DNA from 3 places in the Brenneria sp. L3-3C-1 genome. Region 2 is predicted to be linked to each of the others. Evidence: predicted binding sites of a transcription regulator. Region 2 holds the regulator's gene; each other region holds the start of a gene.

Region 1 (7,730 bases), 110 kb from region 2:
AGTTGGAAACTACGCAGGAGGCGGCGATTACGCTGCCTCGGCGGGGTAAAACCTTTATGCGCGGCCTGCTGACCAACCTGGCGAACCCAAAAGCGCTGGTGTATTTCGGCAGCGTGTTTTCGCTATTTGTCGGCGACAGCGTCGGCAGCGGCGCGCGCTGGGGGCTGTTCGTGTTGATTGCGGTGGAAACCCTGCTGTGGTTCAGCCTGGTCGTACTGGTGTTTGCGTTACCCGCCATGCGCCGTGGCTATCAGCGGTTGGCCAAGTGGGTGGATGGCGTTGCGGGCGTGCTGTTTACCGCTTTCGGTCTGCATCTGATTTTTTCCCGCTAACGGTTAATGACGCCGGTCGTTCTCCCCCGCCGATTGCGCTTGCCGCCGGTGGGGGAGCCCGCAAGCTCACTCCGTGGCTAGACTTTTCTGGCGGTGGCGAGCAGCGCGCCGACCAATACAAACAGCGAACCGAAAATCCGGTTTAGCGTTTGCATCTGTCGCGGCCCTTTCAACCAACCGGCAATGTGTGTCGCCAGCGTGGCGTAGCCAATCATCACCATAATATCGACCGCCACGGTGGTGACGCCCAGCACCAGATATTGCGCCGCCTGAGGCTGATGGGGGATGATGAATTGCGGAAACAGCGCGGCTAAAAATACGATGCTTTTCGGGTTGGTGAGGTTAACCAGAATGGCGCGTTTAAATAGCCTGCGCCGCGGCATGGCGCTTGCCAACGCTTGCAGATCCAAGGCGCCGGCCGCGCGCCATTGTTGGATCCCCAGCCAAATCAGGTAAGCCGCTCCCAGCCATTTGAGGATTTCGAAGGCCAGCAGGGATTGTGACAGCAACGTACCCAGCCCAATGCCGACCAACACGATATGTATCGTTAAGCCAACCTGCAAGCCGCCGATCGAGGCGACGGCGCCGCGGTATCCGTGGCTGATGCCGGTGCTCATGGTGTTTATCGCGCCTGAACCGGGGGAAAGGCTGAGTATCAGCGTGGTGAGTAGATAGGTTAGCCACCAGTTTAAGGTCATCGATGAATGTTCCCTGAATACGGTTTGTTATGGCGGACAGGACGCCCGCGATGTTAAAAACTCATGCAAGGCGGCCTGCTTCCACCCTGACGAACCCATGCCTGACATGGTCAAAAAACGCTCCCGGCGTTTATTTCTCCCGGAAATTTTTTATGTCACAATACACCGGTTGTTTTCTTTGTACTATATGCCCGCCATCTTTCAGGTTACCGCGGTGGCCGCGTTCCAGTCGCAGGGTTATCCAGGCTCAGGGGATCTTTCGGTTGCCGTCTGCCGCAACGTTGAAATTTATTGGGTAAACGCTCGCAAAATTGTTCCGATAGCTTTACGGGCCTGCACCGGAGATGTGTGATGACTTCGTATCACGATAGCCTGTTAACGCGAGAAGCGCAGTTTTCTGCGTTTGCTACCGGAGAACTGTTGGACTTTTGGCGTAAGCGCGAAGAGGGGGAGTTTATCGGCGTGGATAACGTGCCGATCCGCTTTGTGCGTTTTACGTCGCCTCAGCACGATAAAATCGTCGTGGTCTTTTCCGGTCGTATCGAGAGCTATGTAAAATACGGCGAAGTCGCTTACGATCTGTTCAGTAATGGCTATGATGTGTTGATGATGGATCACCGGGGACAGGGGCGATCCGGCCGGTTGCTCGAAGATGGTCATCGCGGGCACGTATTGCGTTTTAGCGATTATGTGGACGATGTCGAGCTGTTGTGGCAACAGCAGCTTGCCCCTTACGCCTATGCTCGCCGGTTTGCGTTGGCTCACTCTATGGGCGGCGCCATTTTGGCGCAGTTTCTGGCCCGTCAGCCGGATACCTTTGATGCGGCGGCGCTCTGCGCGCCGATGTGCGGCATCCATCTGCCGATGCCTGGCTGGCTGGCCTGGCGTATTGTTGACTGGGCGGAACGGCATCCGTCGGTGCGTGATTATTATGCGATTGGCACCGGGCAATGGCGGCCGCTGCCTTACATGGTCAACATGCTGACCCACAGCCGCGAGCGTTATCAGCGCAGCGTGAGATTTTATGCCGATTCCCCGGATTTGCGTGTTGGCGGGCCGACCTATCATTGGGTGCGCGAAGCCATAATCGTGGGTAAGCAATTGCTGGCGCAGGCCGCTGATATCACCACGCCTATCCTGTTATTACAGGCTGAAGAAGATCGGGTGGTGGATAACCGCAGTCAGGATGCATTTTGTCAGGCGTTGGCGCGGCATGGCCATCCCTGTGCGGGCGGCGGGCCTCAGGTTATTAAAGGGGCGCGGCATGAAATTCTGTTTGAGAAAGATAAAATTCGTGCTCAGGCATTGGCGCTGATCCTGGAGCATTTTGCTCATTATCATTAAATTTTGCGGCGAGTGCCGCCACAACACCACCAGAGGTTAGATCTCACCGTGATGTACCATGTCGTAGCTTCCGATTTAGATGGCACCCTATTATCAGCCGACCATACCTTATCCCCGTATGCGAAAGAGATCCTCCGGTCGCTGACCGAAAAGGGAATTCATTTTGTCTTCGCCACCGGACGGCACCATATGGACGTCGCGCAAATCCGTGACGGTCTTGGCATCAGCGCGTTTATGATCACCTCCAACGGCGCACGGGTGCACAATACGCAAGGCGATCTGATCTTCAGCCATAATCTGGATCCGGACATTGCCCGCGATCTTTACAGCGTGGTGCACAATAACCCGGATATGCTGACGCATGTATATCGTAATGATGAGTGGTTTATGAACCGTCAGCGGCCGGAAGAAGAGCGGTTTTTTAAAGAGTCGGTGTTTAAATATAAACTGTTCGAACCCGCCTTGCTGGAAACCGACGGCGTCAGCAAGATCTTTTTCACCTGTGATTCTCATGAGCAATTGCTGCCGTTGGAAGAGGCGATCAACGCGCGCTGGGGCGATCGCGTTAACGTAAGCTTTTCGACGCTGACCTGCCTGGAAGTGATGGCCGGAGGCGTGTCCAAAGGGCATGCGCTGGAGCAGGTGGCGAAAATCATCGGATTCTCACTGAAAGAGTGTATTGCCTTTGGCGACGGCATGAACGATTACGAAATGCTGTCGATGGCCGGTAAAGGCTGCATCATGCAAAATGCCCATCAGCGTTTAAAGAATTTGTTGCCTGAACTGGAGGTGATCGGCACCAACGTGGAAAATGCGGTGCCGAACTACCTGCGGGATCTGTTTCTGAAGTAACGGCGGCGGGCGGGTTGGCGTGAGGATCTCTGACACTGAGCGTTCATGCCGTCAAACCTCTTTCTGTTGATAGAAAGGCGGCGTCGAATAGACGCCGCCAGAGGGATGCGAGTTATATACCGGAATTATGACCGTGCTGCTAATTCGGCTTTATGTTTTTTCTCGCTGAACATGACCACAATCAGCAATATCACCGATATGATACTACCGCCGATCATCACCATGAAGCCGCCGTCCCAGCCGAAGAAGTCAACGGTATAACCGACGATGGCGCTCGCCGCAACGGAACCGCCAAGATAGCCGAACAGACCGGTAAAGCCCGCCGCCGTACCTGCGGCTTTCTTCGGCGCCAACTCCAGCGCGTGCAGACCGATGAGCATGACCGGGCCGTAAATCAGGAAGCCGATGATAATCATACAGGCCATGTCGACGTGGGGATTACCCGCCGGGTTCATCCAGTACACGACCGTGGCGATGGTGACTAACGTCATAAAGAACACGCCCGTCGCGCCGCGGTTGCCTCTGAATACCTTGTCCGACATCCAGCCGCACAGCAGCGTGCCGGGGATACCCGCATATTCGTAGAGGAAGTACGCCCAGGATGATTTATCCAGTGCGAAATGTTTCACTTCTTTCAAATAGGTTGGCGACCAGTCAAGAATACCGTAACGCAGCAGGTAGACGAAGACGTTGGCAATAGCGATGTACCACAGCAGTTTGTTGGGGAACACGTATTGCATGAAGATTTGCTTGGCGGTGAGCTCTTGTTCCGCTTTTTCACTGTAATCAACCGGGTAGTCGTCTTTATACTCTTCAATCGGCGGCAGGCCGCAGGATTGGGGCGTATCGCGCATCAGCGCAAAGGCGATCAGCGCAACCAGAATAGCGGCAAACGCCGGCATGTATAACGCGGCTTTCCAATCGTTAAACCAGGCCATGCCCAGCAGGAACAACAGCGGCGGCAGACCGCCCCCGACGTTGTGCGCGCAGTTCCAGATAGAAACGATACCGCCGCGCTCTTTCTGGGACCACCAGTGAACCATGGTGCGCCCGCACGGAGGCCAACCCATTCCCTGAAACCAGCCGCATAAGAACAGCAGTACGAACATTACCGCAATACTTGACGTCGCCCAGGGAACGAAGCCCATGAACAGCATGACGGCGGCCGATAGGATTAAACCGGCAGCCAGGAACACGCGCGGATTGGAACGGTCGGATACCGAGCCCATGATGAACTTGGAAAAACCGTAGGCGATTGAAATACCGGATAGCGCGAAACCGAGGTCGCCGCGGGAAAAGCCTTGTTCGATCAGATAAGGCATTGCCAGCGTGAAGTTTTTACGTACCAGATAGTAAGCGGCGTAGCCAAAAAATATCCCCATGAAAATCTGCCAGCGCAAGCGGCGATAGACAGGATCGATTTGATCTTTTGCTATTCGCGGCTGATGAGCTGCAGGTTTAAAAATACTCAGCATAGATATCTCCAATGCGAAAGAAAACGACAATTTATTGTTCTATTACGAACGTGATTGTAGGGAATAGGCGAATAATTAACTGTGATTCATCACCCAAATGTTATGTTTTTATAACGCTGTGACATTCTTTGCGCTCATGTTAACAGAATGAGTTTAACTCCATGATTAAGTTTAGTGACTCTTATCACATTTATAACTTTTAATTACCGAATTATTTTCGTTTTATGCTCGTTTTTGTTCTTTATCAAACATTATCCCTATTGTTTGTGTCCCAATAGCCCCTTATAACGATCCGGTTGGGGCGAGGGCATATGCAAAATAACGGGTCATACCGGGAAACCGATGTCATTGTGATTGGCGGCGGCGCGACGGGCGCGGGAACCGCGCGGGATTGTGCGCTGCGTGGGTTACGCTGCCTGTTGCTCGAACGTCATGACATGGCTACCGGCGCCACCGGGCGCAACCATGGTTTGCTGCATAGCGGATCGCGTTATGCGGTGACGGACGGCGAATCGGCACGTGAGTGTATTGAAGAAAACCAGATTCTCAAACGTATCGCCCGTCATTGCGTCGAACCAACCGACGGACTGTTTCTGACGCTGCCGGAAGATGATCTCGCCTATCAGTCCCAGTTTATCGCCGCCTGTCAACAGGCGGGTATCGATGCGCGGGCGATTGATCCGCAGGAGGCGCTGCGTCTGGAGCCTGCGGCGAATCCGACGTTGATCGGCGCGGTGCGGGTGCCGGACGGCACCATCGATCCTTTCCGTTTGACTTCGGCCAATATGATCGATGCTGAGGAGCATGGCGCCGAGGTATTGACCTACCATGAGGTCATCGGCTTGATCCGTCAGGGCGATCGCATCACCGGGGTACGCGTTTTCGATCATAAACATGCCATTGAAGGCGAAATCTACGCGCAGGTGGTGGTGAATGCCGCAGGGATCTGGGGGCAGCATATTGCCGAGTACGCCGATCTGCGCGTACGCATGTTCCCGGCAAAAGGGGCGCTGCTGATTTTGGGGCATCGCATTAACAACATGGTGATTAATCGCTGCCGTAAACCGGCCGATGCCGACATTCTGGTGCCGGGCGACACCATCTCGTTGATTGGCACCACCTCAACCCATATCGATTACGATCAGATAGATAATATGACGGTCACCCCCGCCGAAGTGGAAACGCTGATGCGTGAGGGCAGCAAATTGGCGCCGCAGCTGGCGGCTACGCGCATTCTACGTGCTTATGCCGGCGTCCGTCCGCTGGTGGCGAATGACAGCGACCCAAGCGGGCGCAGCGTCAGCCGCGGCATTGTGCTGCTCGACCATGCCAGCCGCGATGGTCTGGAAGGCTTTATCACCATCACCGGCGGTAAACTGATGACCTACCGGCTGATGGCGGAATGGGTGACGGATAAAATTTGTGAAAAGCTGGGGCACAACGTGGCCTGTACCACTGCCCAGAGAGCGTTGCCGGGTTCCGAGGCAACCGCAGAGCGAAACTCATCGGCTCACTTCACGGTAAAACGCCCTGATGACAAGCCGCTGTCCGCGCCATTGCGCGGCTCGGCTATTTATCGACATGGCGATCGCGCCGGACGCCTGTTATCCGGCGAGCGTCTCGATAGCAGCCTGGTATGCGAGTGCGAAGCCGTCACCGCCGGTGAAGTGCGTTATGCGGTGGAATCGCTACAGGTGAATAACCTGATTGATTTGCGTCGGCGTACCCGCGTCGGAATGGGCACCTGTCAGGGTGAACTGTGCGCCTGCCGGGCCGCGGGGTTACTGTGCCGGTTCGGACAGTCGACGCCGGAGCAGTCGATTACCCAGCTAAGCCAGTTTCTGAATGAACGCTGGAAAGGCATTCGCCCGGTGGCCTGGGGCAATACCCTGCGCGAAAGCGAGTTTACCAGTTGGGTATATCAGGGCTTATGCGGCTTGACGGCCGATGACGTTCGGGAGGAACAGCATGCGCTATGACGTGGTGATTATCGGCGGCGGGCTGGCGGGGTTAACCTGCGGCATCCGGCTGGCGGAACAGGGAAAACGTTGCGCTATCGTCAGCGCCGGGCAAAGCGCCTTGCACTTTTCCTCCGGGGCGCTGGATCTGCTCGCCTGTCTGCCGGATGGCCGGCCGATCGACCAGCCGTTAAGCGCGCTGGATGAGTTGGCCCGGCAGGCGCCCCATCATCCCTATTCGCTGATGGGTGCCGAGCGGATCTCGGCGTTGTTGCCGCAGGTTCAGGCGCTGCTGACGCGTTGCGATATGTCTATGCTGGGCGACTATCGGCAAAATCATCTGCGCATGACGCCGTTAGGTAAATTCCGCCCCTGCTGGCTTAGTCAGCCGGACAGCGTTACCCGTGGTCTGGCGGTCGCCGATCGTTGGGAAAATCCGCTGATTGCCGGTATTGAAGGTTTTCTGGACTTTCAGTCCCGTATTGTGGCTGGAACGCTTCAGGCGCAGGGGATCGCCGCCCGCAGTGATGATTTGAAACTGCCGGTACTGGACCGGCTGCGTCGTAATCCCAGCGAATTCCGAGCGGTGAATATCTCCCGTGTGCTCGACCTGCCGGAGAATCAGGCGGAGCTGACGGAAGAGCTGAGGTTATTAGCCAGTGGTAATGATGCGGTGATCATGCCCGCCTGTCTGGGGCTGGAAGCGGCTTCGGCGCTGACCGGGCTGCGCGAGGCGCTTGGCAAGCCGGTATTGCTGTTGCCGACATTGCCGCCCTCAGTGCCGGGTCTGCGTTTGCATCAGGCATTATTGCGCCGTTTTCGTCAGCAGGGGGGCATCGTCATGCCGGGCGACAGGGTGGAGCGCGCCATACTGGAACCGCAGGAGACGGCGCTCTACACCCGTAATCACCACGATATTCCGCTGCGGGCGAATCAGGTTGTGCTGGCCAGCGGCAGTTTCTTCAGTAATGGTCTGATTGCGCAATTTGATCGGGTGACTGAACCCGTCTTCGGACTGGATGTACGCTTTGCGCCGCAGCGGGACGCGTGGAGTCGTCAGGACGCGTTCGC
Region 2 (7,730 bases):
AATAGCGTCGACATCCCGAATAAACCCCAATCCCCAGGGGCCGATGGCGATCCCGGCAATCAAATAGCCCAATACGGCGCCAATGCCTAATCGTGCGGCAATCGGCACGGCGACCACCGCCACAAACAAAAACAGAACGCCGGCGGTAAGCAGTGCAGAACTTTCCATATCAGCGTTCCTCGCGATCGAAAGGGGAAGCCAACCATTGGGCATAGGCCAGCGCATGACTGGACAGCGCATCCGGCGGCAGACGGCGCGCCCAGTAAACAACCATCGGTTTCATCCAGCGCATGCGACATAAAGCGGCGGCCATTTCAAACGGCCGCAGCAGTTCATCCATGGAATAACCGCTGTTGCCGCCGGCCCGATAGGCTTCCTCCGGCTCACCGGTGGTGATCACCGAACGCCAGAGCTTTCCTGCCAGCGCATTTCCCCCGATGCCGTTGGCAAAGCCGCGCGATAACACCCGGTCGAGCCACTCTTTCAGTAAGGCCGGACAGCTGTAGGTATATAACGGATGCTGGAACACAATCACCTGATGCTCGCGCAGCAGCTGTTGCTCATGGTGAATATCAATAAAGAAATCAGGATAGTGCGCGTAAAGGTCGTGCACGGTGACATGATCTAACTGGTGCGCCGGTTGCAGTAAAACCCGGTTCGCCACCGAGTCCTGTGATTCCGGATGGGCATACAGCAGCAAAATCCTGGGTGGCTGCGACATCATTCCCCTCCAAAGCGTCGTCATGGTGGTCGTTTTCCGTTACCATGCAGCGCAACGACTAAAAACAAGACCTGTTGGTCCTGATATCAGGTCCATAATTTAACATACTCTGAACATACGGCGCTTTATGATTGTTTTCTCCTCGCTGCAAATTCGACGTGGTGTACATGTTTTGCTGGATAACGCAACGGCTACCATCAATCCCGGCCAGAAAGTCGGTTTAGTGGGTAAGAACGGCTGCGGTAAATCGACGCTGTTGGCATTGCTGAAAGGTGAAATCAGCGCCGACGCCGGTAGTGCGACCTTCCCTCAAAGCTGGGCGCTCGCCTGGGTCAATCAGGAAACCCCGGCGCTGGATGTCCCGGCGCTTGAGTATGTGATTGACGGCGACCGCGAGTTCCGTCAGTTGGAAGCGGCATTGCACACGGCGAACGAAGAGAACGACGGCCATGCGATCGCCACGCTGCACGGCAAGCTGGACGCCATTCAGGCCTGGACGATTCAGGCCAGAGCCTCAAGCCTGCTCAATGGCCTGGGCTTCTCACAGGAACAGTTGCGGCACCCGGTCAGCGCTTTTTCCGGCGGCTGGCGCATGCGTCTTAATCTGGCCCAGGCGCTGATTTGTCGCTCCGATCTGCTGCTGCTGGATGAACCGACCAACCACCTCGATCTGGATGCGGTTATCTGGCTGGAAAAGTGGCTGAAAAACTACCCGGGCACGCTGGTGCTGATTTCGCACGACCGCGACTTCCTCGATCCTATCGTTAATAAAATAATACACATAGAACAACAAACACTAAACGAATACACCGGCAACTACACCTCGTTCGAACGTCAGCGCGCCACCCGGCTGGCGCAGCAGCAATCATTATACGAACATCAGCAGGAACGCGTCGCCCATCTGCAACACTATATCGACCGCTTCCGGGCCAAGGCGACCAAAGCCAAGCAGGCGCAAAGCCGAATAAAAATGCTGGAACGGATGGAGATGATTGCCCCCGCCCATGTGGACAACCCGTTTCGTTTCAGTTTCCGGGCGCCGGAATCGCTGCCGAATCCCCTGCTCAGAATGGAAAAAGTCAGCGCCGGCTACGGCGATACGCCGATCCTCGAGTCGATTAAGCTGAATCTGGTGCCCGGCTCGCGCATTGGCCTGCTGGGCCATAACGGCGCGGGGAAATCGACGCTGATCAAGCTATTGGCCGGTACGCTGGCGCCGATGCAGGGTGAAATCGGCCTGTCCAAAGGCGTGAAACTGGGTTATTTCGCCCAGCATCAGTTGGAGTTTCTGCGCGCCGACGAATCGCCGCTACAGCATATGGTGCGGTTAGCCGAACGGGAAACCGAGCAGCAACTGCGCGATTACCTCGGCGGCTTCGGCTTCCGCGGCGACAAGGTGACGGAAATTACCGAACGCTTTTCCGGGGGTGAGAAAGCACGGCTGGTGCTGGCGCTGGTCGTCTGGCAACGTCCGAATCTGTTACTGCTCGATGAACCCACCAACCATTTGGATCTTGATATGCGACAGGCGCTGACCGAAGCGCTGATCGATTTTGAAGGCGCGCTGGTGGTGGTATCGCACGACAGACACCTGATCCGTTCCACCACCGACGATCTCTATCTGGTGCATGACCGGAAAGTCGAGCCGTTTGATGGCGATCTGGAGGATTACCAACAGTGGCTGCTCGACAGACAACGTCAGGATGGCGACGGCGATGAGACGCCGAAGGAAAACGCCGTCAACAGCGCGCAGGCCAGAAAAGACCAAAAGCGGCGCGAGGCCGAGCTAAGAACCCAGACGCAGCCTTTGCGCAAGCTGATCGCCAGGCACGAACAGCAGATGGAAAAGCTGGGCGTCGAGCTGGAAGCCATTGAGGCACGGCTGGCGGATAGCGCACTGTATGATCTCAGCCGCAAAGCCGAGCTTACCGAGTGTTTACAGCAGCAGATAAAAGTAAAAGCGGAACTGGAAGCATCAGAAATGGCCTGGCTGGATGCGCAAGAGCAGTTAGAGCAGATGAATCAGTCGCTGTCATAATTGACGCCGGCAGCGAGCGGATAAAACGCTTATCCGCTCGCCATAACAGGCCGTCAGTGCCAAATCAGCAACACACAGGCCGCCGTCAGCATGCCCATCGATACATTGAAGATAATCCAGGCTTTTTTACTGCGCAGCAGTCGGCCGATCAGCGTGCCGAACCCCAGCCATATCACGCCGGAAACCAGATTCACCAGCACGATGCCGACGCTTATCGCCACCACCGAATGATTGTATTTATCGCCCGCCAGACTGAAGCTGGCCACCGCGCCCAGCGCCATCAGCCAGGCTTTGGGATTCAGAAACTGTAGCAACCAGCCCTGATAAAGCCGGATAGGCCGCGGGGGGGCAATTTTTGTCTCAAGCTTTTCATAGGCCGCCGTGGCAATTTTCCATGCCAGCCACAGCAGATACAAACTGCCGAGGACTTTGAGAATGAAGTGCAGCGAAGGGTAGATCAGGATCAGACCGCCAATCCCAAACGCCACCAGCAGTAAAATACTCTGCATGCCCAACATGATACCGAGCATCAGCCACAGAGAGCGATAAAAACCGAAGTTGGCGCCCGACGTGGTCAGTAACATATTATTCGGACCCGGGGTAATCGCCGCCACCCACAGAAAACCCAGCATTGACAGAAACAGGCTCAATTCCATGTAATGGGTGCTCCTCACCCTGACGCATTTTTACGATATAGTTGATAATGAGTATCGAATTGCTGGTTAACCAACGGTATTGAAGCTAACAGTGTGATATTGATCGCACAAGATCCGGCAACAAGATTTTTATTCCTATCGGGACAACCTTTTTCTGGACAATCATCGTGATCATTCCCTGGCAACAACTCGATCCTGAAACAGTGGACAATCTCATCGAATCTTTCGTACTCCGGGAAGGAACGGATTACGGTGAACAAGAACGTACGCTGTCGCAAAAGGTCGCCGACGTTCGCCGGCAACTGGAATCAGGCGACGTGGTTTTGGTATGGTCGGAGCTGCATGAAACGATCAACATCATGCCGCGCAGTCAGTTTAATGCCGGCGAGTACCACCCTCGCTAAACGCGTGAAAAGTCATCAGAGAAGATGTATCTGTCTTATTAAACATGCTAACAATGATAAAAATATAAGCATCCGATCGGTGCCACTATTACGGAGTAAATCGTCTTATGTCGCATAAGCATCCGATTATTGCGGTTACCGGCTCCAGCGGAGCGGGAACCACCACCACCAGCCTGGCATTCCATAAGATTTTCCAGCAATTAAAAATGCGGCCGGCCCAGCTTGAAGGCGATAGTTTCCACCGCTATACCCGTCCGGAAATGGATATGGAAATTCGTAAAGCGCGGGATCTGGGTCGCCATATCAGTTATTTTGGCCCGGAAGCCAACGATTTCAGCCTGTTGGAACAATCCTTTATCGAATATGGCCGGCATGGGCGCGGTCTGACGCGTAAATACCTTCATACCTACGATGAAGCGATTCCCTATAATCAGGTGCCCGGTACGTTCACGCCGTGGGAACCCATGCCTGAACCCACGGATATCTTGTTTTATGAAGGGCTGCATGGCGGGGTCGTCACCGATCAGCACAATGTGGCGAAACACGTCGATTTACTGGTCGGCGTCGTGCCCATCGTCAACCTGGAATGGATTCAAAAACTGATCCGCGATGTCAATGAACGCGGGCACTCGCGTGAAGCGGTGATGGATTCGGTCGTCCGATCCATGGAGGATTACATCACCTATATTACGCCGCAGTTTTCACGCACGCATATCAACTTCCAGCGCGTTCCGACCGTGGATACCTCAAACCCGTTCGCCGCCCGATCCATCCCTTCATTGGACGAAAGCTTTGTGGTGATCCACTTCCAGGGGCTGGATAATATTGATTACCCTTATCTGCTGGCCATGTTGCAGGGGTCGTTTATTTCGCATATCAACACGCTGGTGGTGCCCGGCGGGAAAATGGGGCTGGCGATGGAGTTGATTATGGCGCCGCTGGTGCAGCGATTGCTGGAAGGGAAAAAAATCGAGTAGCCGGCGGCTAAAACCAGCCCGGCAGCCATACTCCGGGCGATACCGCCCAGGCTATGGCAATACTCTGACTTCATGGCTGTAAGTGACCTTGACCGTTTTATTCAGCATCAGCGCCACCGAGCAATATTTTTCCGCAGACAGTTCCACCGCGCGCGCGACCGCCTGCTCGGCCAATCCTTTGCCCGTCACGGTAAAATGCAGATTAATATGGGTAAACAAACGCGGCGCTTCCGTTCTCCGCTCCGAGGTCAGTTTAACTTCGCAATCCGCGACGTCATTACGCCCTTTCTGCAAGATCGACACCACATCAATCGCGCTACAACTGCCAATCGACATCAGCACCATTTCCATGGGACTTGGCGCTTTATCGCCCGAATTTCCATCCATCACCACCTGATGTCCGGAAGCTGATTCGCCCAGAAATGTTAAGTTTTCAACCCACTTCACCCGAGCCTGCATGCCGCCTCCGCTAAAAAATTTTTTAATATTTATATCGTTATTATACAAAAACAACCTATAACCACAGCTTTATCATGCTGACGCGAGACAACACAAGACACTTCCTCCAAGCTGTGTTAAAAATGAGAACAGAAGCTGTCTTTTCTGGACAAACTCAGATCGCGGGAAGATGATAACGTCGCCAGACAGAAGCTCCAGTATATTCCCTGACGGCCTACACGTAATTTGAATTTTTAGCAGTAAACACGCCGTACAGGGAACTCTGAGCCCTGTGATTTGCGCAGTGAATTACAACAGAGGATAATAGCGAATGGTTCTCGGCAAACCGCAAACAGACCCAACTCTCGAATGGTTCCTTTCTCATTGCCATATCCACAAGTATCCATCGAAGAGTACGCTGATTCACCAAGGTGAAAAAGCAGAAACGCTTTACTACATCGTGAAAGGCTCTGTCGCAGTGCTAATCAAAGATGAAGAAGGCAAAGAAATGATCCTCTCTTATCTCAATCAGGGAGATTTTATTGGCGAGCTTGGCTTGTTTGAAGAAGGCCAGGAGCGTAGCGCCTGGGTACGGGCGAAAACGGCTTGTGAAGTTGCTGAAATTTCCTATAAAAAATTCCGGCAGTTGATTCAGGTCAATCCCGATATTCTGATGCGTCTGTCCGCGCAGATGGCAAGCAGGCTGCAAGTGACCTCAGAGAAAGTCGGTAATCTGGCATTCCTTGATGTAACCGGTCGCATTGCCCAAACATTATTGAACCTGGCAAAACAACCCGATGCCATGACGCACCCAGATGGCATGCAAATAAAAATCACCCGCCAGGAAATTGGGCAAATCGTTGGCTGTTCACGCGAAACCGTGGGCCGCATTCTTAAAATGTTGGAAGATCAGAACCTCATTTCCGCACATGGTAAAACGATCGTGGTTTACGGTACGCGTTAAACCCGGCGATTACCCTACGACAAAAAAGCGTGAAGTCTCTTTCACGCTTTTTTTATAGCCATATAACACCGTAGCAAGGCGTATCAGGGCAGAACTTTGGCTGACTGGATCACGATCGGTTTGGTGGGCACATTTTGGTAAGGGCCGACGTTTTCGGTCTGCACCTGAGCGATTTTATCCGCCACGTCCATACCTTTTACCACTTTACCGAATACCGCATAGCCAAAATCACGCTGTCCGTGATCGAGGAAAGCGTTATCAGCCACATTGATGAAGAATTGACTGGTGGCGCTGTCTTTTTCCGCAGTCCGCGCCATGGAAATGGTGCCGCGCAGGTTGCGTAAGCCATTGTCCGCTTCATTTTTGATCGCCGGGTTGGTCGCTTTCTGCTTCATGTCGTCGGTAAAACCGCCGCCCTGAATCATAAAGCCGGGGATGACCCGATGAAACGTCGTGCCGTTATAAAAACCGTTATTCACGTACTCAACGAAGTTATTCACCGAAACCGGTGCTTTTTGGTTGTCCAATGCCAGCTCAATGTTTCCCGCCGAGGTCGTCAGCAAAACATGCGTTGTGCCGGAGGTAGCGAACACCGGAGAAAAAGCCGTAAGTGAAATAAAAGCCGCCGCAGCAGCCAGAGTACGTTTAAGCATGATAATTCCTTGTTGAAGAAACCGACCACTGAAAGCGTAATGATTGTAAATACCCACACCCGCCAACGCCACCCATTTACCTTTTTTTACGTATTATAAAAAGGCTGACGTTAAAGTCAGCCCAGACCATTGACAAAGCCCGTTATTAGGGAGAGCGTGGCGAGGGGCCGTAGCGGCGTAAGCCGCCGGAGCGCCCCTCGGTACGGTAGGCCCGGGTATCTCAGGCTTACAGACGACTTTGTCAGTAACCTCAGGCTGACGTTAAAGTCAGCACCCGCTTATTATCTGTCGCCGCACAGAACCTTAGCCCATACGCTCCGAACGCACCGCAAGGTCGCGGCTATACTGGCGGCTGGCCTCCACCAGCATGGTGGTATAGGCGTTCTTCGGCGTATCGCGGGTTAAGTCGCCGATATTCAGCGTTTCCAGTATCCGGCCATACTGCATCACCGCGACTTTATGACACAGATGGGAAATTACCCCCAGATCGTGCGTCACCAGCAGGTAGGTTAATTTCTCCTGCTGTTGCAGTTCAGCCAGCAGATTAAGAATTTCCGCCTGCACGGAAACGTCCAGCGCCGAGGTCGGCTCATCGAGCAACAGCACTCTGGGCTCCAGAATCAGCGCGCGGGCGATCGCCACGCGCTGGCGCTGGCCTCCCGAAAGCTGATGCGGATAGCGGCGGCGGAAGTGCGTGCCCAGCCCGACTTTCCCCAGCAGCGTATCGATACGGTCGTCACGATCGTTAAAACGGTGGATGGACAGCGGTTCTTCCAGAATCGACTCCACCGTGTGACGGGGATGCAGCGAACCATAGGGATCCTGAAAAATCATCTGCACTCGTCGGCAGCGCGCCTGATCGATACGATGCGCCAGTTG
Region 3 (7,730 bases), on a different contig from region 2:
CGGGCTGGTGGATATCGTTCGTTTATCGCCTCAAGGGACAGAGACGCTGGCGATGGTCGATGCCTTCCGCGCCAACGAAAACGGCGCGGCGCCGCTGAGGCTGGAGAAAAACGCGGACTGCAACGGCTACTGGCGACGGGTGGCCGGACTGGAACTGGTGCAATAGCGGCTGACGGATAAACGGAGCCGGCGCGCCGCCGGCCTCACACGCCAAAGACGTCCGCGAATCAGAAGCGGCGGCGTAATATCCGGCGCAGTTGCGCCGTGTTATGCAGCAATCCCACGCCAATACCAAGCAAGGTATACACCATTCCCAGCACCAGCAGCATCACCACATCGCGCCCTACTTCGCGCAGCGGCAGATCCATCTGGTTGATGCCGGCGATCGCTCTGGTCGCCCAGGTTGAAGGCAATATCGCTGAGATCGCCTGTACCCAGCCCGGCATCGACTGGACGGGCCAGATGGTGCCGGAAAGATAAAAAACCGGCATGGTAATAAACGACAGCGTCAGATAAATCATTTCCACGCGGCGCAGACACTCGGTCAGCAGTTTGCCCAGCCCCAGCACCGCCAGCAGAAACGGAAAAGTCAGCAGCAGAATTTCACCGATATTGGCCGTCTGCCGGTAGCCCAATACCCAGGGCCACAGTACGAACAGCACAATCGACAAGAAAAACCAGATCGGCAGCAGCGCCGACAGGCCGCCGAGATAAACCGCAATGGAGGGTTTTCCCTGCGGGGAGCTCTTCAGCGCGATGCTCACCCGCACGCAGGCGATCAGCAGGGAGTGCTGCAACAGCATCACCAGCAAACCGGGGAAAATAATCGCCGCAAAACTGACGCCAGGGTTAAACAACCCCTGCGTCTGCCCCACCATCGGCATCAGAATCACCTCAGCCTGCTGGCTGCTGAATCCGCTGCGCAGCAGCAGATCCCGGTGATAAACCGCCAGCAGTTGCTGCCAGGCGGCCAGCACATCCTGCTGAATCTGCCCGTTTGCCAGCCGGTTAGTGGCATCGCCGTAGGCCGGTATAATAATGGCCGCGCTGGCCAGCAGTTTTTTTTCCAGATCCGGCGGCAGGATAATGACGGCAAATAGCTGGCGTCGCACTAAATCGCGCTGCGCCTGCGGAAGATTGTCATAGCCGATTACCGCGATCTTCGGCGTGGCGTCCAGCTCACGGGTCAGCAGGCGGCTGGCGCGACTGTGATCCTGATCGATCACCGCCACCGGCAAATCCCACACCGTGTGATTGGCGTAAACCAGACTCATCACGCACAGCGACGCCAGCAGCATCAGCCACATAGGACGTTCCAGCATCCCCATCAGCACCCGGCTGAATGTTTGCCAGTAGCTTTTCACCGCTTTTCCTCCCGCTGGCTCAGGCGCTGATAAAGCCGGTTACGCACCAGCAGACCGGTCACCAGCGGATAAGCCGACAGCAGGCAACACACCCCGAGGATCGAATACAGCGATACCTGACGCAGGAAGATATCGAACATCGCATACAGCGCGTGCGTCAACGGCTCAATTTGCGCAATGATCTGCGCCGGCAACGGCATGGAAAGTTCGGGCACCGCCAGACCGGAAAACGTCAGCGCGATACTGACGATAATCCCCATCATGGTATAGGCCGTCAGCGCCGTGCGGGTAAAGGTAAACAGCAGCACCCCGATGCTCTGCGCCGCCATCACATAGAAAAATCCCACCAGCAGCATATACAACGGGTTCCCGCTCATATGCGCATCCGAAAGCCATACCAGGACGGCCATTTCGACGATCAGCAACAGGGTATAACACAGGGTGTAGGGGGCCAGTTTCCCCAGCATCGCCGGTATAAAAGGCCGGCGTTCGACAATACTTCCGCTGCGCTCCAGCACATAGATCATGCAGGTGACGGCAAACAGCTGTAACAGATGAATGGTGGCGGCGAACTGCTGATAATAAACGTAGCTGCCGCTGGCGTTGAACAGGCTGCCATAAGCCATGCTGACATCGCCCAATGCCGGCAGAGTATGTCCGGACTCCTGCGCGATAATGCCGCGATAGCGGCCGTTGAATTCGGCTATCAACGTGCTGAAATCCAGAGTGGAATAAAATCCCGCGCCATAAAACAGCGCATTGTAATAAAAAATCACGCTGGGTTGATGACCCGCCAGCACCCCGGCCTCAAAATCCGCCGGAATATACAGCAGGCCGTAATCCTGCGCGCTGCGCAATCGTTGCAGCGCCTCATCCAGTCCGCCCGTAACCGGTACGACACGGGCGTGGGATCCGGCATCCAGCTTACGGATCAGATCGCGAGACAGCGTACTGTGATCGTTATCGATCACCGATACCGGCAGATCCTGCATCGTGCCGACAGAAAAAATGCTGCCCAGCAGAATGAACAGTAAGAGCGGAAAACACCAGACAAGCCAGTGCACCACCGGACTGCGCAGCGCCGTGTTGACCTCCAGCCGGAATGACGCCCTGAAACTGCGCCAGGCGGCGTTTACTCTTTCCACTGCCATAGCGCGCTCATTCCCGGCCTCAGTCCTTCCTGCGGCTGCAACGGGTACAGCCTGACCTCGAACGTCTTCAGGTCGAAATCACCCGTGGCCCGCGTGGCGCGTTTAGTGGCGTAGTCGCCCAACGGGGCGATATAACGCACCTCGGCGTCGATCATCCGGTTATTCAACGCAGGCACTCGCAGGGCGATGCGGTCGCCTTTGCGTACGCCGGCCAGAATATCCTCACGCAAATTAAACACCAACCAGGCCTGCGGTACGCGCACCAGCGTGATAAGCGGACTGGCGGCGTTGAGCAGCACGCCCACCTCCGCCGGAATTGGCCCGACCTCGCCGTCCACCGGCGCTCTCACCTGCAATTCGTCCACCAGGACATTGATTTCCTGCAATTGCTGCTCAGCCTGACGCAGCGCCGCCGCGTAGTTTTCCCGCTGCTCGGGCCGATCGCCGTGTAAACCTTCATCCAGATTGGCCTGCGCGGCCTGCACCTGCTGCCAGGCGCTATCACGCGCCTGCCGGGCGCTGTCCAGCGCCGAAGCGGAAGCATAGCCTCTTGTCGCGATACTGCTCTGACGGTTATATTCATGCAGAGCCTGCTGGTATTGCGCCTGCGCCTGAGCCAGCGTCGCCCGTAGCTGACGAACGCTCTCTTCCCGCGTACCGTGTTCAGACTGATCCAGCAGCGCCTGCGCCTGATCTCTGGCGGCTTCCGCCGCGCGCTGCTGCGCGATCAATTCAGCATTCTCCAGCGAAATCAGCAGTTGACCCGACTTGACGTCATCACCGCGCCGCACATGATGTTCAGTCACCCGTCCGGATGCCTTGGAAGATACGATCACCTCAGGCGCATCCACTTCGCCCTGCAACAGAATATCCTGATTATTGGCCCGAAAAAGCACCGCCAGCGCAATGGCCGCCACCACCAATAACAACGTAAATCTCGTCTTTTTATTCACTTATCAACTCCAGGCCGCCCCGTGTCGATCGCTGGGTCACGATCCGCGAAACGCCTCACCGCCATCACATAAAATAATTAAACAAAATTAAAACAAACCTTTTACATTGTAACGCGATACCGAATCCCGCTTTAAACATAAAATAGTATGGCTGTTTTATCGGTGACGATCCGGTTTCCGCACTGTCGATTAACAACCGTAAATTCAGATTCGGGTATAAATTTAAGCCAAACGGCGTAATACTCAAGCCCATCTGGAACCTGATAAAGCGAGCGTTCTCTATGTCCACAGATCTTCAGCCTGTCCCCTTTTCTATTCTGGATTTAGCGCCGATACCGACCGGGTTGAAAGCGCAGGATGCTTTCAGCCACTCGTTGGATCTGGCGCAACACGCGGAAAAATGGGGCTACCATCGCTACTGGCTGGCGGAACACCACAATATGACCGGCATTGCCAGCGCCGCCACCTCGGTGCTGATTGGCTATCTCGCCTCGGGCACGCAACGTATCCGGCTTGGTTCCGGCGGCATCATGTTGCCGAATCACTCCCCGCTGGTGATCGCCGAACAGTTCGGTACGCTGGAGTCGCTTTATCCGGGCCGTATCGACCTTGGGCTAGGCCGTGCGCCGGGAACCGACCAGCGAACCATGTTGGCGTTGCGGCGTCATCTGAACGCCGAAATCGATGATTTCCCCAAAGACGTACAGGAACTGCAACGCTATTTTGCCGATGTAGAACCCGGTCAGCCGGTGCAGGCGGTGCCCGGTCAGGGTTTACAGGTTCCCATCTGGCTGCTGGGTTCGAGCCTGTACAGCGCGCAACTGGCCGCCGCCTTAGGGCTGCCGTTTGCCTTCGCCGCCCACTTCGCCCCCGACCTGCTGCTGCAAGCGCTAAAGGTTTATCGTGAAACCTTTAAACCGTCGGCCGCGCATCCCAAGCCTTATGCCATGGTGTGCGTCAACGTAGTGGCCGCCGACAGCGACTGCGAGGCCGGTTTCCTGTTTACCTCGATGCAGCAGCAATTCATCAACCTGCGCCGCGGCACCCCCGGCCCGTTGCCCGCGCCGGTGGAAAATAGGGATGTCATCTGGTCTCCGGCGGAACAGTTTGGCGTGGAGCAAACGTTACGCCTGTCGATCGTCGGCGATCGGCAAAAAGTCCGCCATGGCTTGCAGAGTTTGCTGCGCGAAACGCAAGCCGATGAAGTGATGCTCAACGGTCAGATTTTCGACCATCAGGCTCGTCTGCGATCGTTTGAGATCGCGATAAGCGTTCAGAACGATATGCGGCCATAATTGAAAAAGGGATGCATTTCTGCATCCCTTCGGTGAGCGGCGATAATGGATGGATCGTAAAGACGCTGCAAGTACGTCCTTGTAAGCTCGAACCGCGCCATCCCTGGCGCGGACGCTTTACTCTTCCATTCCATTATCACCTTCGATAAGGGGCGATTGATTTGTCAGGTTATCGAACATCTACAGCATAGATATTCCGTCCCCTGCGCCAACCGCCCTTAAGCATCGGCAGGCCGGCGGCGTGGCGCACGCGGCGCGGCGTCGCGATTGAAAGTACGTTCGCGACGCTCACCGCCATTCCCTTCGCGGCGTTCGCCGTTGCTATAGGAACGACGAGGCGCGGCGCCCGGTCGACCGCCACGGCGCTCCCCGCCATTGCCTTCACGACGTTCATGCGGCAGAGCATCACCCAGCAACTGCATGTTCATCGGTTTGTTCAGGATACGGGTGCGGGTGAAGTGAGACAGCAAGTCGCCCGGCATTCCCTTTGGCAGCTCAATCGTTGAGTGAGAAGCGAACAGTTTGATGTTGCCGATATAGCGGCTGCTGATATCGCCTTCGTTGGCAATCGCCCCCACAATGTGGCGAACTTCCACACCATCATCACGACCCACTTCAATACGATACAGCTCCATATCGCCGGCATCACGACGTTCACGACGCGGCGGACGATCGCCATCACGGCTTTCGCGAGGTTCACGGCGACGGTCGCCGCGCGCATCATCGCGATCGCGGAATTCACGACGCGGACGACGATCGAACACCGGATCCGGCGGCAGGATCAGCGGACGCTCGCCCTGCGCCATTTTCAGCAACGCGGCGGCCAGGGTTTCGATATCCAGCTCTTCTTCCGGCTGCAATTTAGCCAGCAGCGCGCGGTACATATCCAGATCGCTGCTTTCCAGCTGTTGCTGTACTTTGGCGGCGAATTTCGCCAGACGACGTTGACCCAGCAGCTCGGCATTCGGCAGCTCAACTTCAGGAATAGTCAGCTTCATGGTGCGTTCAATGTTACGCAGCAAACGGCGTTCGCGGTTTTCGACAAACAGCAACGCGCGGCCGGCGCGGCCGGCACGACCGGTACGGCCGATACGGTGAACGTAAGACTCCGAATCCATAGGGATATCGTAGTTTACCACCAGGCTGATGCGTTCAACGTCCAGACCACGGGCGGCAACGTCGGTGGCGATCAGAATATCCAGACGGCCGTCTTTCAGTCGTTCCAGCGTCTGTTCACGCAGCGCCTGATTCATATCACCATTAAGCGCCGCGCTGTTATAGCCGCTGCGCTCTAAGGCTTCAGCCACTTCCAGCGTGGCGTTTTTGGTACGGACGAAAATAATCGCCGCATCAAAATCTTCCGCTTCAAGGAAACGCACCAGCGCTTCATTTTTACGCATACCGGCAACAGTCCAGTAGCTCTGGCTGATATCGGGACGGGTGGTAATGCTGGACTGGATACGCACTTCCTGCGGATCTTTCATGAAGCGACGCGTAATGCGGCGAATCGCTTCCGGCATGGTGGCGGAGAACAGCGCGGTCTGATGTTCCGCCGGGATCTGGGCCATGATGTTTTCAACATCGTCGATAAAGCCCATACGCAGCATTTCATCGGCTTCATCCAGCACCAGGCCGCTCAGATTGGACAAATTCAGCGTGCCGCGTTTCAGGTGATCCAACAGACGTCCCGGCGTACCGACAACGATCTGCGCGCCGCCGCGCAGCGCGCGCAGCTGTACGTCGTAACGCTGTCCGCCGTATAGGGCAACCACGTTCACGCCGTGCATGTGTTTGGCAAAATCACTACAGGCTTCAGCAACCTGCACCGCCAGTTCGCGGGTTGGGGCCAGCACCAGCATCTGCGGCGCTTTCAGCTCAGGTTTAAGATTGTTCAGCAAGGGCAGCGCGAACGCCGCGGTTTTACCGCTGCCGGTCTGCGCCATACCCAGCACATCACGACCACTCAGCAGGTGGGGAATACATTCCGCCTGAATCGGCGAGGGTTTTTCGTAGCCCAGATCGGTCAGGGCATTAATGATTGGAGCAGACAGCCCCAACTCAGCAAAAGTGGTTTCAAACTCAGTCATGTACACGTGCCTCATAAATGGCGGCCAGTCTACATAACTCGTCGAGAAAATTTTCAGTCATTTTCATTGAAAAGTGTGAACCGGCTCAAATTGGATTAAAAAGCGAACAAAAAAGCCCTCACCCGCAAAGGTGATAACCGAAGTTTTTTCAGGCTGATAGTGTTGTTCGTCAGCTATTGCTGGTCCGATCCTGATAGGTCGTCTTGCTCTTGGCCTAATAGCGCCAATTCCAACAATGCATAGCGGTGCTCAACAAAATTATGAACATTGTTGGCAACCGTCAGCTTGAACAGCGCCAAGGCGGTGTTCTTGTCCCCCAGACTTAGGTAGTGCTTACCTAAATAGAAGTCAGTTTCACTGAGATGCTCAGCGAGCGAAGTGTTATCCGTAGCCTCTTCCTGCAAACGTTGCATCAGCGTTTTTTCACTGATACCGCTCAGGTAGAATTCGACAATATTCCATCCCCACGGCCCTTTCTGCGCTCCGTCATAGCGTTTCTGCAACGCTACCCTGGCATTCTCCGGATTGATTTCTCGCTCCGCAAGATACAGCCATAACGAACGGAAAGGATCATTTGGATCGTCTCGATAAAACGCCAGCAGATCATCCTGCGCTAACAGGTAGCGACCGCCATAATACAAAGCGATGCCCCGGTTTAAACGCGCGTAATTGTAAGTTGGATCAAGCTCTAGTACAGAATCAAACGCTTCATAGGCAGCATCAAAATTGCCTGCCTGCGTTAAGTAAATCCCCAGATAGTTAAAAACCTCTGGTATATCAGGGCGAATCGCCAGCGCTTGTGAAAAATCATTTCGCGCCAATGCTCTCAACCCGAGGCTATCATACAGCACTCCGCGCTCATATAATAGCTGTGCTCGCT

Evidence for each region. Region 2 encodes CRP, which controls carbon source genes, mostly activating them, when cyclic AMP is high. Its sites were predicted from a motif close to ATGTGANNNNNNTCACAT; they were not measured.
Region 1: a site for CRP is predicted at 4,874-4,891, ahead of glpT (glycerol-3-phosphate transporter). Genes of this name have one in related genera too.
Region 3: a site for CRP is predicted at 6,924-6,941, ahead of yrbN (protein YrbN). Genes of this name have one in related genera too.

Annotation. Positions count from the first base shown of each region.
Region 1 covers NZ_JAEMHF010000007.1:123,242-130,971, reverse strand. The annotation lists gene rhtC (threonine export protein RhtC) at 1-332, shown strand, start outside; gene rhtB (homoserine/homoserine lactone efflux protein) at 410-1,030, opposite strand; gene pldB (lysophospholipase L2) at 1,382-2,374, shown strand; gene yigL (sugar/pyridoxal phosphate phosphatase YigL) at 2,426-3,226, shown strand; gene glpT (glycerol-3-phosphate transporter) at 3,352-4,701, opposite strand; gene glpA (anaerobic glycerol-3-phosphate dehydrogenase subunit A) at 5,013-6,680, shown strand; gene glpB (glycerol-3-phosphate dehydrogenase subunit GlpB) at 6,670-7,730, shown strand, end outside.
Region 2 covers NZ_JAEMHF010000007.1:9,837-17,566, forward strand. The annotation lists gene kefB (glutathione-regulated potassium-efflux system protein KefB) at 1-168, opposite strand, end outside; gene kefG (glutathione-regulated potassium-efflux system ancillary protein KefG) at 170-721, opposite strand; gene JG725_RS13855 (ABC transporter ATP-binding protein) at 849-2,759, shown strand; gene JG725_RS13860 (LysE family translocator) at 2,813-3,415, opposite strand; gene JG725_RS13865 (YheU family protein) at 3,583-3,819, shown strand; gene JG725_RS13870 (phosphoribulokinase) at 3,927-4,796, shown strand; gene JG725_RS13875 (OsmC family protein) at 4,848-5,255, opposite strand; gene crp (cAMP-activated global transcriptional regulator CRP) at 5,566-6,198, shown strand; gene ppiA (peptidylprolyl isomerase A) at 6,282-6,851, opposite strand; gene JG725_RS13890 (ABC transporter ATP-binding protein) at 7,155-7,730, opposite strand, start outside.
Region 3 covers NZ_JAEMHF010000005.1:90,059-97,788, reverse strand. The annotation lists gene JG725_RS12155 (U32 family peptidase) at 1-166, shown strand, start outside; gene JG725_RS12150 (ABC transporter permease) at 228-1,364, opposite strand; gene JG725_RS12145 (ABC transporter permease) at 1,361-2,515, opposite strand; gene JG725_RS12140 (HlyD family secretion protein) at 2,497-3,468, opposite strand; gene JG725_RS12135 (luciferase-like monooxygenase) at 3,750-4,763, shown strand; gene JG725_RS12130 (DEAD/DEAH family ATP-dependent RNA helicase) at 4,982-6,850, opposite strand; gene yrbN (protein YrbN) at 6,843-6,911, opposite strand; gene nlpI (lipoprotein NlpI) at 7,024-7,730, opposite strand, start outside.